DNA from 2 places in the Streptomyces sp. NPDC002853 genome. Region 1 is predicted to be linked to the other one. Evidence: riboswitches for the same ligand, from Rfam matches in the RefSeq annotation. Region 1 holds a riboswitch; the other holds the start of a gene.
The links. A riboswitch is a leader RNA that binds a small molecule or an ion and turns the genes downstream of it on or off. The one in region 1 is predicted to bind glycine.
Positions count from the first base shown of each region.

Region 2: another riboswitch for glycine. It lies ahead of gcvP (aminomethyl-transferring glycine dehydrogenase); the one in region 1 lies ahead of gcvT (glycine cleavage system aminomethyltransferase GcvT).

Region 1 covers NZ_JBSFUS010000012.1:40,484-47,745, forward strand. Annotated here, with positions in the region: gene glyA (serine hydroxymethyltransferase) at 1-806, opposite strand, end outside; gene gcvH (glycine cleavage system protein GcvH) at 837-1,214, opposite strand; gene gcvT (glycine cleavage system aminomethyltransferase GcvT) at 1,273-2,406, opposite strand; glycine riboswitch at 2,443-2,553, opposite strand; glycine riboswitch at 2,554-2,659, opposite strand; gene ACWD02_RS30785 (AAA family ATPase) at 2,813-3,487, shown strand; gene ACWD02_RS30790 (enhanced serine sensitivity protein SseB) at 3,549-4,352, shown strand; gene ACWD02_RS30795 (enhanced serine sensitivity protein SseB C-terminal domain-containing protein) at 4,478-5,251, shown strand; gene ACWD02_RS30800 (ABC transporter permease) at 5,616-6,620, shown strand; gene ACWD02_RS30805 (ABC transporter substrate-binding protein) at 6,723-7,262, shown strand, end outside.
Region 2 covers NZ_JBSFUS010000015.1:251,982-259,243, reverse strand. Annotated here, with positions in the region: gene ACWD02_RS36495 (DNA polymerase IV) at 1-1,007, shown strand, start outside; gene ACWD02_RS36490 (PRC-barrel domain-containing protein) at 1,056-1,436, opposite strand; glycine riboswitch at 1,581-1,678, shown strand; gene gcvP (aminomethyl-transferring glycine dehydrogenase) at 1,876-4,761, shown strand; gene ACWD02_RS36480 (DUF5999 family protein) at 4,863-5,054, opposite strand; gene ACWD02_RS36475 (hypothetical protein) at 5,360-5,944, opposite strand; gene ACWD02_RS36470 (glutamate--cysteine ligase) at 6,428-7,262, shown strand, end outside.

The DNA of each region.
Region 1 (7,262 bases):
GCCGCGATCACGTGCTCCAGCGGGCCGCCCTGGAAGCCGGGGAAGACCGCGGAGTTCAGCTTCTTCGCGAAGTCCTTGTTGCGGGCCAGGATGACGCCGCCGCGCGGGCCGCCGAGCGTCTTGTGCGTGGTGGAGGTGACCACGTCCGCGTACGGCACCGGGTTGGGGTGCAGACCGGCGGCGACGAGACCGGCGAAGTGCGCCATGTCGACCCACAGCTTCGCGCCGACCTCGTCGGCGATCCGGCGGAACTCCGCGAAGTCCAGCTGGCGCGGGTAGGCGGACCAGCCCGCGATGATCACCTTGGGGCTGTTCTCCTTGGCCAGGCGCTCGACCTCGGCCATGTCGACCAGGCCGGCCTCGTCCACGTGGTACGCGACCACGTTGAACTGCTTGCCGGAGAAGTTCAGGCGCATGCCGTGGGTGAGGTGGCCGCCGTGCGCCAGGTCGAGGCCCAGGATCGTGTCGCCGGGCTGGGCGATCGCGAAGAGGGCGGCCTGGTTGGCGGAGGCACCGGAGTGCGGCTGGACGTTGGCGTACTCGGCGCCGAACAGGTCCTTGATCCGGTCGATCGCGATCTGCTCGGTGACGTCGACGTGCTCGCAGCCGCCGTAGTAACGGCGGCCGGGGTAGCCCTCGGCGTACTTGTTGGTGAGGACCGTGCCCTGGGCCTCCATGACGGCGACCGGAGCGAAGTTCTCCGAGGCGATCATTTCCAGGGTGGACTGCTGACGGTGGAGCTCGGCGTCGACGGCGGCGGCGACGTCCGGGTCCAGCTCGTGGAGAGGGGTGTTGAGAAGCGACATCAGGTGGTCCCTAAGGGTCTTCGGGGGGCTTCAGCTGCCGGAGAACTCGGTGTACTCGTCCGCGGAGAGCAGGTCCTTCGGCTCCTCCGTGATCCGTACCTTGAAGAGCCAACCACCCTCGAACGGGGCGGAGTTGACCAGCGACGGGTCGTCCACGACGTCCTGGTTCGACTCGACGACCTCACCGGTCACCGGCGAGTACAGGTCGCTGACCGACTTGGTCGACTCGAGCTCGCCGCACGTCTCGCCCGCGGTCACCGCGGCACCGGCCTCGGGCAGGTCGGCGTAGACGACGTCACCGAGCGCGTTGGCCGCGTGCTCCGTGATACCGACCGTCGCCACACCGTCCTCGGCGGCCGAGAGCCACTCGTGCTCCTTGCTGTAACGCAGCTGCTGGGGGTTGCTCATGACCTGAATTCTCCTGTACGCGGGGGAGTGCTGATGGACGAGGCTGTTGTGCGGGGTGTCACTTCTGGCGCTTGTAGAACGGCAGCGCCACGACCTCGTACGGCTCGTGCGTGCCCCGGATGTCCACTCCGACACCCTCGCTGCCGGGGGCCGCGTGCGCCGCGTCGACGTACGCGATGGCGATCGGCTTGCCCAGGGTCGGGGACGGGGCACCCGAGGTGACCTCGCCGATGACCTTGCCGTCGGCGACCACGGCGAAGCCCGCGCGCGGGATGCGGCGGCCCTCGGCGATCAGGCCCACCAGCTTGCGCGGGGGAGCGGTCTCGGCGCGCTCGGCGGCGGCAGCGAGCGCCTCGCGCCCCACGAAGCGGTCGGACATCGAGGTCTTCTCGAACTTCACGACCCGGCCGAGACCGGCGTCGAAGGGCGTGAGGTCCGCGGTCAGCTCGTGCCCGTACAGCGGCATGCCCGCCTCCAGGCGCAGCGTGTCGCGGCAGGAGAGCCCGGCGGGGACCAGGCCGACGGGCTCGCCCGCCTCCATGAGCGCGTTCCAGAGCTTCTCGGCGTCGCCGGGCGCGACGAAGAGCTCGAAGCCGTCCTCGCCGGTGTAGCCCGTGCGGGCGATCAGCGCGGGCACACCCGCGACGGTGCCGGGCAGGCCCGCGTAGTACTTCAGGCCGTCCAGGTCGGCGTCCGTGAGTGACTTCAGGATGCCGGGGGACTCGGGACCCTGGACGGCGAGCAGGGCGTACGCGTCGCGGTCGTCGCGGACCTCGGCGTCGAAGCCGTCGGCGCGGGCGGTGAGCGCGTCGAGCACGACCTGTGCGTTCGAGGCGTTGGCGACCACCATGTACTCGGGGGCCTCGGGCTCGCCGAGCCGGTAGACGATCAGGTCGTCCAGGATGCCGCCGTCCTCGGCACAGATCATCGTGTAGCGGGCGCGGCCGACACCGATGGAGCCGATGTTGCCGACCAGCGAGAAGTTCAGGAAGTCCACGGCCTCGGGTCCGGAGACCGTGATCTCGCCCATGTGGGAGAGATCGAAGAGACCGGCCTTGGTGCGCACGGCGACGTGCTCGTCGCGCTCGCTGCCGTAGCGCAGCGGCATGTCCCAGCCCGCGAAGTCGGTCATGGTCGCGCCGAGCGCACGATGCGCGGCATCGAGTGCGGTCAGACGGGGGACAGTACTCATTCGTGGAACTCCCAGGGGCATGACGGGCGAGGTCGATCCTCCCCATCTGTCATCGGAACCTGAGAGGTTCACCACGACCCGTACGTATGAGGGTCATGACTTGCACCTTGGGTGGAGCCGCGCAGGCGGCCCGCTTTTCAGATGTGCCTCGCCCGCGCGGTACGGGGCCTGAGAGATTCAAGGGAGGGACTTGCTCCTTCGGCGCCCCGGTGCGTCGTACGACGGTGACCGGGAACTCTCCCGCGCGGATTTAAACGGCCTGTATGGAGTTTGCGCGCACATCATTGCACGCGCCTCCGTCACAGGGCAGTGCCAGTCCAGTAATGCTGTTGTGCCGCATTACCTTCTCTTTACACTTGCCGGGGAAGCTGCGGGAAGCAGGTACGTGACCGCTAAGGGGAGGCCGATCACGGTGCGCAGGACGAGCGTCTACGCGACCAACACAGGGGTGGCCCTGCCCAAACAGGCCGCCGCCCCCACCAGGGAGAGCTGCGGCCCCCTGCCGGCGGCCGTCGTCCGCGACCTGCGGCAGCGGACCGGCCACAGCCCGCACCGACTGACGTTCGGCGAGGGCGACCTGATCGTCGTCTCCGGGCTTCCGGGCAGCGGCAAGTCCACGCTGATGCGCCGAGCCGTCACGGGCCCGCGCATCGACTCGCAGGACACCCGCGACCGCTGGGCCCGGCGCATGCCGGACCTGCTGCCGTACGCGGTGTACCGCCCCCTGGTGCGCATCGCGCACTACGCCGGTCTGCGCAGGGCCCTGCGTTCCGGCGAGGGCGTCGTGGTGCACGACTGCGGCACCCAGGCCTGGGTGCGCCGCTGGCTGGCGCGCGAGGCCGCGCGGCGCGGCACGACCCTGCACCTGCTGCTGCTCGACGTGGAGCCGGAGACCGCCATAGAGGGGCAGCTCGCGCGCGGACGCGGCGTGTCGCGGTACGCCTTCGCGCGGCACCGCAGGACGGTCGGCCGGCTCGTCGGCGCGGCCGAGCGCGGTGACCTGCCGCGCGGCTGCGGCTCGGCGGTGCTCCTGGACCGGACGGCGGCCGGGGTGCTGCGGGGGATCGGCTTCGGGGGCTGAGCCGCCCGCCACGTTAGGGTCGTGCCGCAGGCAGAGCGGGACAGAGCAGGGGTTAGAAGAGATGGACATTCCGGCGCAGGCGCACGCCCATCCCTACGGAGGATGGCCGGGCAACGAACTCGAAGAGGTGCTCGCGGCGTCCCTGGGCACCCCCGGCGCGCCCCAGGCGTCCGCGGGGGCCCGCATCGTCGAGGTGCTCGGCCGCAGCCACGTCTGGGTCCCGCTGCCGAACGGCGGAGCCCCGGACAGCGGCACCCTCGACCTGCCCACGCTGGAGATCGACGGCCAGGCCTATGTCCCCGTCTTCAGCTCCGAGCAGCAGTTCCAGCAGGCCACCGGCGGGCGCATGGGCTGCACCGTGGCGCCCGCCGTGGAGTTCGCGCGCGGGCTTCCCCCGCAGCTGGGCATCGCGGTCAACCCGGACGGCACGGTCGGTGTGCCGCTGCCGCCGCCCGCCGTCGCCGAGCTCTGCCGGTCGGGACGCACGCCGCTGGACGGGCCCGCGACCGGCGGCCGCGTACGCCTCTTCGAACCGGACTGGCAGGAGGACCCGGTGGACTTCCTGTCCGCCGCCGCCCGCGAGTTCGAGGCCACCGGCATCGTCCTGAGCGCCCGCCGCTGCCTGGCCAGCGTCGAAGGCGGTGACCCCTCGCTGTTCGTCGGCGTCGAACTGACCTCCTGGGAGGGGAACGCGCGCGAGCTCCCGATGGAGGCCGTGGGCCGGGCCCTGGGGCACGCCCCGGTGGCCTGGCCGGTGAACCTGGTGCTGCTCGACGTGGCCCAGGACCCGGTCGCCGACTGGATGCGCGAGCGGGTCCGGCCCTTCTTCGGCCGGACTCCGGGACACGAGCACGGACATGTGTAAGGACATGTGCAGGTACGTGTGTGAGGGTGCCGTACGTCAAGTCGGTGTCAGGATCGCCGCTTAAGCTGGTTTCATGAGCCGGAGTTCCACCGGGTCAGCGGGTCATCGCGAAGGGGCGGTTAAGGGTGAGTGCGTCGGGCACGGCTGCGGCCGGGCAGGTCGAGCACATGCTGCGCCAGGTGACGCCGGGGCGCTATGACGCCTACGAGGCGCTCCTGCGGGCGCTCGCCGCCGACCAGGTGTGGATGCTGCTCTGGCACGGTCAGGCCGGCTCCCCCGACGCCCAGTACGGGAACATGGAGGTCGAGGGCCTGGGGTACGCGCCGTGTGTCACCTCGGCCCAGGAGCTCTCCGCCAGTGGCTGGAACCGCTCGTACGAAGTGGTTGCCGGTCTCGACATCTCCCGCACCCTCTTCCCGGACCACTACGGCCTCTGGCTCAACCCCCACGCGCCCGGCGGCGGCGTCGGCATCCCCTGGCTCGACCTGCGGCGCATCGCGTCGGGCCTGGACCTGCTGCCCGCGGGGCCGCTCAGACTCACCGAGCCGGCCATCGAGATCCCCCAGTTCTACGCCCTGCTCACGCAGAACGCCCACCGCACCCCCGCGGTCCGCTCGCTGCGCCGCGCCTGGGTGCAGCCCGCGCTCGGCGCCCCGTATCTGGCGATCGGTCTCGATGTGTACGACACCTCGCCGGCATCGGTCGACGGGGTGCGCACGATGATGCAGCAGTCGATCGCCGCGGTCCCCGACGGCCTGCCCGTGTCGACGGTCGCGATGTCCGACGGGTTCGACCCGGTGGCCATGTGGCTGCGCGCCAACGCCCGCCCGTTCTACGACCGCGAGGCCCAGCCCGCACCGGCGCCCGCGGGCGGTTACGGCTACCCCGCGCAGTACTGAAGCGGTGCCTCGGTCCTGACCGGACGTGATCGAAAGGGCCTGGAACCGGCCACCGCGGCTCGTATACCTGCCCTGACCGTCACGATGTCCGTTCTGGTGGTGGAGGGGGCTTAAGGGCTCCCGTGGCACCTTGCGACCCAACTGCCCCGTGTTCGCCCCTCGTTCACGTGCGTCCGGATAACGGAACACCTCGATCAGCATCACGGTTGCGCATCCATTCACCGTCAAGGCTGGTAACAGATCGCGACCGCGATGAAGACTCCCGCACCAGGGGTGCTTCGCCCCTGTGTACGACGGACTGATCACATCGCTACAGCGACAAGTGCGGGCCGGTCACCACCGGTTGAGAGGGGTCCCTGCCACGATGACGGCACCATTGCATGACACACCTGCGGACGCGGACCCGACGGCGGACGTCGCTCCCGCAGCTGATGCAGGGGTGAGGAAGGTCGAGGGGCGGTCCCTCAAGCAGATCGCCTGGAACCGCCTGAAGCGGGACAAGGTCGCGCTGGCCGGCGGCATCACCGTGCTCGTCCTGGTCTTTGTCGCCGTCTTCGCGCCCCTGATCGTCTCCCTCCTCGGCCACCCGCCCAACGAGTTCCATCAGGAAGAGCTGGAAGACCTGACGAACCTGCCCAAGGGTGCCTTCGGCGGCATGAGTTGGGACTTCCTCTTCGGAGTGGAGCCCAACAAGGGCCGCGACGTCTTCAGCCGCATCGTCTACGGAGCCCGCATCTCGCTCCTGGTGGCGTTCCTCGCCGCCGTGGTGGCCGTGGCGCTCGGGACCTTCTTCGGCATCATCGCCGGTTACTTCGGCGGCTGGGTCGACGCGGCGATCAGCCGGGTCATGGACGTGCTGCTCGCCTTCCCGCAGCTGCTCTTCGTGATCTCCCTGGTCTCGGTCCTCCCCGACGACCTGCTCGGCCTGACCGGCAGCGGCGTCCGCATCGCCGTACTGATCCTGGTGATCGGCTTCTTCGGCTGGCCCTACGTCGGGCGCATCGTCCGCGGTCAGACCCTCAGCCTGCGCGAACGTGAGTACGTGGAGGCGGCCCGCAGCCTCGGCGGCGGCCAACGCCACATCCTGTTCCGTGAGTTGCTGCCGAACCTGATCGCACCGATCACGGTGTACGCGACCCTCATGATCCCCACCAACATCCTCACCGAAGCGGCGCTCAGCTTCCTCGGCGCAGGTGTACGCCCGCCGACGGCCTCCTGGGGCGGCATGCTCCGGGACGCCCTGGCGACGTACGAGCACGATCCGATGTTCATGGTCTTCCCCGGCCTGGCGATCTTCGTGACCGTGCTTGCCTTCAACCTCTTCGGTGATGGGCTGCGCGACGCCCTGGACCCCAAGGGAACTCGTTAAACAGCTCCAACTGGCTTGCCCCTGCCGCAGCGTCAGGTGGCTCTTCCCATGGTTCTCAAGGCAGTCAATGCCAAGGACCGCGAATCTCGGAGGATGCGAGAAATGCCCACAGGTTCCTCTAAACGACGGTTGACCGCAGGCGCGGCCCTCGTCGTGGCGGCGCTGGTGACCACCACGGCGTGCGGCGGCGGCAGCGACGACGACGACAGCAAGGGCGCCGGCTACAACGCGGCGATCGGCAAGGTCGCGAACGAGTCGAAGAAAAAGGGCGGAACGCTCAAGTTCATCGCCAAGCAGGACCTGGACTCGGCCGACCCGCAGCGCGCGTACTACGGCATGACGTGGGACTTCATGCGGTTCTACACCCGCACGCTGATCACGTACGACACCAAGCCGGGTGCCGCGTCCAACAAGCTCGTCCCCGACCTCGCCCAGGACACGGCGAAGATCAGCGACGACGGCAAGACCTACACGTACAAGCTGCGTGACGGTCTCACCTGGGAGGACGGCTCGAAGCTGACCTCCAAGGACATCAAGTACGGCATCGAGCGCATCTGGGCCACCAAGGTCATCACCGGTGGTCCCGGCTACCTGAAGTCCACGCTTGACCCCAAGGGCGAGTACAAGGGCCCCTACGAGGAC
Region 2 (7,262 bases), on a different contig from region 1:
GGCTCGCGGGATCGGTCGGGCTCGCCGCGTCCAAGATGCTGGCGAAGATCGCCTCGGAGGAGGCCAAGCCCGACGGGCTGCGGCTGATAGTGCCGGGCACCGAGCGGGACCTGCTCGCGCCGATGTCGGTGCGGACGCTGCCCGGCGTCGGTCCCGCCACCGGGGACCATCTGCGGCGGGGCGGGATCACGACCGTGGGGGAGATCGCGGAGGCGGGCGAGGACGAGCTCGTACGGCTTCTAGGGAAGTCGCACGGCAGCGCGCTGTACGCGATGGCCCTTGCGCGGGACGAGCGGCCCGTGGTGGCGGAGCGGGAATCCAAGTCGGTCAGTGTCGAGGACACGTACGACGTGGACATCCATGACCGGGTCCGGGTCAGGGGCGAGGTCGCGCGGCTCGCCGAGCGCTGTGTGGAGCGGTTGCGGGCGGCCGGGCACTCGGGGCGGACCATCGTCCTGAAGGTGCGTCGGTTCGACTTCTCCACGCTGACGCGCTCCGAGACGCTGCGTGGGCCCACGGACGACCCCGGGGTGGTGCGTGAGGCCGCCGCGCGGCTCCTGGAGTCGGTGGACACCACCGGAGGGGTGCGGCTCCTCGGGGTGGGCGTCACGGGGCTCGCGGACTACACGCAGGAGGACCTCTTCGCGCAAGCGCAGGCCCAGGCGGAGGCCGAGGCTCAGGCCGAGGCCGCACAGGCCCTGGAGACGCAGCAGGAGGCCGAGGAGGAGACGGCCGGGGAGGCCGTGGCGCAGCCCGTGGCCGAGACGGTGGCGGAGCCGGCCGTTCCCGTCGAGCGGCGGTGGGCCGCCGGGCACGATGTGCGGCATGCCGAGTACGGGCACGGGTGGGTGCAGGGCAGTGGCCTGGGGCGGGTCACTGTGCGCTTCGAGACGCCCGAGTCGACGGTGCCGGGGCGGGTGCGGACGTTCCGTACGGATGATCCGGCGCTCGAGCCCGCGGAGCCGTTGCCCCTGGTGGCGGCTCCCGAGGCGGTGGAGCCGCGGTGACGCCGGTGGTGCCTGCCCGCCGGGGTCACCTGGGCTGCCGCGCGGGTGTCAGGGGCTCTCCTGGCCCGCGATGTTGCCGAAGTCCTTGTCCGGCGGTGGTGCGGAGGGCGGGGGCGTGATGTCCAGGCCGTAGTGGTGGTAGAGCTGCAGTTCCTGTTCGGGGGAGAGGTGGCGGCCCACACCGAAATCGGGGGCGTCCTTGATCAGTGAGCGTTCGAAGGGGATGTGCAGGGTGCCGTCGCTCCTGAGCTCGCTCGGTTCCAGGGGGACGAAGGTGTCCCGGCTGAACAGGCCCGTGCGTATGGCCGCCCACTCAGGGGCGCCGGTGGCGTCGTCGAGATAGACCTCGTCGATCGTGCCGATCTTGGCCCCGTTCCGGTCGAACGCCTTCCGGCCGATCAAATTGCGCGGATCGATGTCGGTCTGCACGGGCCCTCCAACTGGTCGAGGCGTGTCGAAGTGGGGCGTAACTCATCCTCGTTCGTTCGCAATCACTACGAAAGAGCACTTCGGGGCAGGTGGCCACTCGAGGGAACGGTCACGGTCCTCGCTGGTAGGCTGGCGCTTGGCTGCTGACCCCGTGCGGGAGAGCTCTCCGGTCGAGACACCGGAGGCGCCGAAGGAGCAACTCCTCCCCGGAATCTCTCAGGCCCCTGTACCGCACGGACGAGGTCACTCTGGAAAGTAGGGCGGGCGTCGGGCGGGCACGTCCGGTCCCCTTCCTCACCGACGGTGAAAGCCGGTGCGTCGCCTCTCGCGGGGCGTGGACCGGTGAAACTCTCAGGTTGAGATGACAGAGGGGGAGGCCGTCCGGGTACCCGCGCCGTGGTGCCCCTCGCAGGTCGCGTCAGACCAGGAGGCCTCCGCAATGACCGCCACACCTCGTATCCCGCTCTCCCAGCTCGAACAGGGCATCCCCTTCGAGCAGCGGCACATCGGTCCCGACGTGGAAGCACGGGCCAAGATGCTCGCGCAGGTCGGGTACGGCTCGCTCGACGAGCTCACCGCGGCCGCCGTGCCGGATGTGATCAAGAACGCCGAGGCGCTGAACCTGCCCGGGGCACGCACCGAGGCCGAGGTGCTCGCCGAGCTGCGCTCCCTCGCCGACCGTAACCAGGTCCTCGATTCCATGATCGGGCTCGGTTACTACGGAACCTTCACGCCGCCGGTGATCCTGCGGAACGTGATGGAGAACCCTGCGTGGTACACCGCCTACACGCCGTACCAGCCCGAGATCTCCCAGGGGCGCCTCGAGGCGCTGCTCAACTTCCAGACCGTCGTCGCCGAGCTGACCGGGCTGCCCACCTCCGGTGCCTCGCTGCTCGATGAGGGGACGGCCGCCGCCGAGGCCATGGCGCTGTCGCGGCGCATGGGCAAGGTCAAGGACGGTGTCTTCCTCGTCGACGCCGACGCGCTGCCGCAGACCATCGCCGTGATCCAGACCCGCGCCGAGCCGACCGGTGTCGAGGTCGTCGTCGCCGATCTGAGCGAGGGCATCCCGGCCGAGGTCGCCGAGCGTGGTGTCGTCGGCGTCCTGATCCAGTACCCCGGCGCCTCCGGTGTCGTACGCGAGATAAAGCCGCTCATCGAGCAGGCGCACGAGCTTGGTGCCATCGTCTCCGTCGCCGCCGACCTGCTCGCCCTGACGCTGCTCACCTCGCCCGGTGAGCTCGGCGCCGACATCGCGGTGGGCACCACCCAGCGTTTCGGCGTCCCGATGGGCTTCGGCGGCCCGCACGCCGGTTACATGGCGGTGCGCGAGAAGTTCGCGCGCAGCCTGCCGGGGCGGCTCGTCGGTGTCTCCGTGGACGCGGACGGCAACAAGGCCTACCGGCTCGCGCTGCAGACCCGTGAGCAGCACATCCGCCGCGAGAAGGCCACCAGCAACATCTGTACCGCTCAGGTGCTGCTCGCCGTGATGGCCGGAATGTACGCGGTCTACCACGGGCCCGAGGGCCTCAAGGCCATCGCGCGGCGTACCCACCGCTACGCGACCGTGCTCGCGGCGGGGCTCACCGGGGGCGGGGTCGAGGTCGTGCACGGCGCGTACTTCGACACGCTGACCGTGCGGGTGCCCGGCAGGGCCGAGGCGCTCGTCGCCGCGGCCCGCGAGGGTGGCGTCAACATCCACCAGGTCGACGCCGACCACGTCTCGCTGGCCTGCGACGAGACCACCACGCGCAAGCAACTGACCGCGATCTGGGGTGCGTTCGGTGTCGAGGCCGACATCGAGGCGCTCGACGCACAGACCGCGGACTCGCTCCCCTCGGGGCTGCTGCGCGAGGACGAGTACCTCACGCATCCGGTCTTCCACCAGTACCGCTCCGAGACCGCCATGCTGCGTTACCTGCGCAAGCTGGCCGACCGCGACTACGCGCTCGACCGCGGCATGATCCCGCTGGGCTCCTGCACCATGAAGCTCAACGCGACCACGGAGATGGAGCCGGTCACCTGGCCCGAGTTCGGGCAGCTGCACCCCTTCGCGCCCGCCCAGCAGGCGCAGGGCTATCTGACGCTCATCCGTGAGCTGGAGGAGCGGCTCGCCGAGGTCACGGGGTACGACAAGGTCTCGCTGCAGCCCAACGCCGGTTCGCAGGGCGAACTGGCCGGACTGCTCGCCGTGCGCGGCTACCACCGCGCCAACGGCGACGAGCAGCGCACCGTCTGCCTCATCCCGTCCTCCGCGCACGGCACGAACGCCGCGAGCGCCGTGATGGCCGGCATGAAGGTCGTCGTCGTGAAGACCAGCGACGACGGTGAGATCGACGTCGAGGACCTGCGCGCCAAGATCGAGAAGCACCGCGACGAGCTGTCCGTGCTCATGATCACCTACCCGTCCACGCACGGTGTGTTCGAGGAGCACGTCGCCGACATCTGCGCCCAGGTGCACGATGCGGGCGGCCAGGTCTACGTCGACGGGGCGAACCTCAACGCCCTGGTGGGCCTCGCCCAGCCCGGCAAGTTCGGCGGCGACGTCTCGCACCTGAACCTGCACAAGACGTTCTGCATCCCGCACGGCGGCGGCGGCCCCGGCGTCGGCCCGGTCGGTGTGCGCGAGCACCTCGCGCCGTACCTGCCCAACCACCCGTTGCAGCCCGCCGCGGGGCCCGAGACCGGTGTCGGTCCGATCTCCGCCGCGCCGTGGGGCTCGGCCGGAATCCTGCCGATCTCCTGGGCGTACGTACGCCTCATGGGCGGCGAGGGCCTCAAGCGCGCCACGCAGGTCGCCGTGCTGTCCGCGAACTACATCGCCAAGCGCCTGGAGCCGCACTACCCGGTGCTCTACACCGGCCCCGGCGGACTCGTCGCGCACGAGTGCATCATCGATCTGCGCCCGCTGAGCAAGGCGACCGGCGTCAGCGTCGACGACATCGCCAAGCGGCTCATCGACTACGGCTTCCACGCTCCGACCATGTCGTTCCCGGTCGCGGGGACGCTGATGATCGAGCCGACCGAGAGTGAGGACCTGGTCGAGATCGACCGGTTCTGCGAGGCGATGATCAGCATTCGTGCGGAGATCGAGAAGGTCGGCGGTGACTGGCCGGCCGATGACAACCCGCTGCGGAACGCCCCGCACACCGCTGCCGCGCTCGGCGGTGAGTGGGAGCACGCGTACAGCCGCGAGGAGGCCGTGTTCCCGGCCGGCGTGGTGGCCGCCGACAAGTACTGGCCGCCGGTGCGCCGCATCGACCAGGCGTACGGCGACCGGAACCTCGTCTGCTCCTGCCCGCCGCTGGATGCGTACGAGGACTGATATCGGGCCTTGAACATGCGTGGGGGCCGGTCCGGAGTTGTGTCTCTCCGGGTCGGCCCCTTTGTTGTCCGTTGCGTTGTCCGTGCCGTGCTGCCGTCGCTTCAGGCCGCGGTCACCAGCGGTCGATGCGGGGCGATGATCTGGCCGTCCGGCAGCAGCTCACCGGTGTCCTCGAAGAGGAGGACGCCGTTGCACAGCAGGCTCCAGCCCTGTTCCGGGTGGCTCGCCATGAGGAGCGCGGCTTCCCGGTCTGCGGAGTCGGCTGTCGGGCACGGTGGTTGGTGCTGGCACATGGATGGGTTCTTTCGCTGCGATGTGATGGCTGTGACGTCTGCCTTGCGGCTCGATGCGGTGTTCATGGCCGCCCCCCGTTGAGTCGGTCCGTTCCCAGTGTTGCCCTACGGGCGTCAATCCGCAGGGATTTAGCGGCAGCGCTCCTTACTGCTTAATGACGTATCACCCGCCCGGACGGTTCAGCCCAACTGCACTGTCTCTTCGGGTGGTTCGGGGTGGTCATACCGGGCTAGTCCGTATGGGCACATCACGCGCCGAGCCCCGCGGCCTGGACGGCGGCGGGGCACGGAGACGTACGGCGAGGTCAGGCGGGCGAGCCGAGCAGTGGTGCCGGGGTCATCCGGTGGGTGAGGACCTTCAGGAGCTCGGCGGCGCGGTGCGGGTGGTGCGCCGCGATGCCCGGGGGCGCGGGCGCAAGGGGCACGAGGACATCCGAGGGCGCGAGATGGCCGTTCGCGCCGTCCGCGGTGCAGTCGCCGTGCAACCAGAGTGTCAGCATGTAAAGCTCGGGTACGGACAACAGTCGTGGTTGGTACGGCATTGGCATCGCTTCGGCATGACGGAGGGCGCGTTCCGTGGACGCTATGTACGGACCTTCGAAGAAGTGCGAGAAGGTCCACCCGTCAGGCGTCAGCATCGTGTCCGCCGCGGCCACGGCTCGCTCGCCCGCGCGGATCAGGAAGCGCCACCCCGCGAGCCGGGTGGGCGCGGTGCCCGACGGAGTGATCCGGTCAAGTACATGGACGGGCAACGGGAGTTCGGGACTCACGGGTCCCTGCGCGGCGCGCAGGGACGGGGTGCGGGCTTCGCGTACGGCGGTGGGTGAACCGAGTGCCGCGAGGACGCTGCGCAGGGCGGGCGCGGGAGCCGGGGGGACTTGCAGCGGCATGGTGGGTCGCCTCTCTCATTCGACAGGCACGGTGGAACGAGGACAGGTGCGGACGTCGCTGTCTGCTCCGGGGCCAGAGGGGCGGGGGCTGGGGACCACGAGCGCCAACTCTCTGCCTCGTTCGCGGAGTTTATACGACACGTGTTCAGGCAGTGTTTCGTCTAACCGCACCCGATATTGCGTGCAAGGCGTTATCCGGTCGCCATTTTGCGGGATTTAACCCGATTCTGGAAAGGTCCGGACGTCTGACCTCGGCCGCCTTCCCGGAAGCGGTCGGCCGATTCTCGTCGGTGTTTTTCACCAGGCGCCGGTGCGAGGATTCCCCGGCGGACCCCATGCCCGGTGAATGTGCCGCTCGGACGTGGCATCGAGCGTACTGGGCCAGGGGCATGTGCGGGGCGTTATCGATCACATTGCAGGGCATCATCCACCGAGACACAGCGGCCGGATCATTGGCTGCCCATCCGAGGAGGGGACGCTTCGATGGGGGAGAAGGTCGTAGCGGGATCGTTTGATCTGGCCGAGCGGCGCCGGTACAGGGACAAGCTCAAGGAGTGCCTGACGGGGCTGCGGAGGCTGCTGGACGAGGAGCGGTTCGACCGGCCCAGGAATCTGATGGGCGTGGAGATCGAACTGAATCTCGCGGGACCGGACGGCATGCCGAGAATGCTGAATGCCGAAGTCCTCGAACGGATCGCGAGCCGGGACTTCCAGACGGAACTCGGAATGTTCAATCTTGAAGTCAATATTGCACCGCACAGATTGGGCGGACGCGTTCTCGACCGCCTTGCCGAAGAGCTGCGCACCGGCCTCGCCTATGCGCACCGAAAAGCCAACGAGGTGAACGCCGGAATCGTGATGATCGGCATTCTGCCGACACTCGCGCACCACGACCTGGTCTCCGGAAACCTCTCCGACGTCGACCGCTACGCGCTGCTCAACGACCAGATCGTCGCCGCGCGCGGCGAGGAGTTCGTCCTGGACATCCAGGGCGTGGAGCGGCTCACCTGCACGTCCGCGTCGATCGCGCCCGAAGCGGCCTGCACCTCGGTGCAGCTGCACCTCCAGGTCACCCCGGGCAGGTTCGCCGACGTGTGGAACGCGGCCCAGGCCGTCGCCGCGGCGCAGGTCGCCGTCGGCGCCAACGCGCCGTTCCTGTTCGGGCGTGAGCTGTGGCGCGAGTCGCGGCCCCCACTGTTCCTGCAGTCCACCGACACCCGCCCGCCCGAACTGCAGGCCCAGGGCGTACGGCCGCGGACCTGGTTCGGCGAGCGCTGGATCAGCGACGCGTACGAGCTCTTCGAGGAGAACCTGCGCT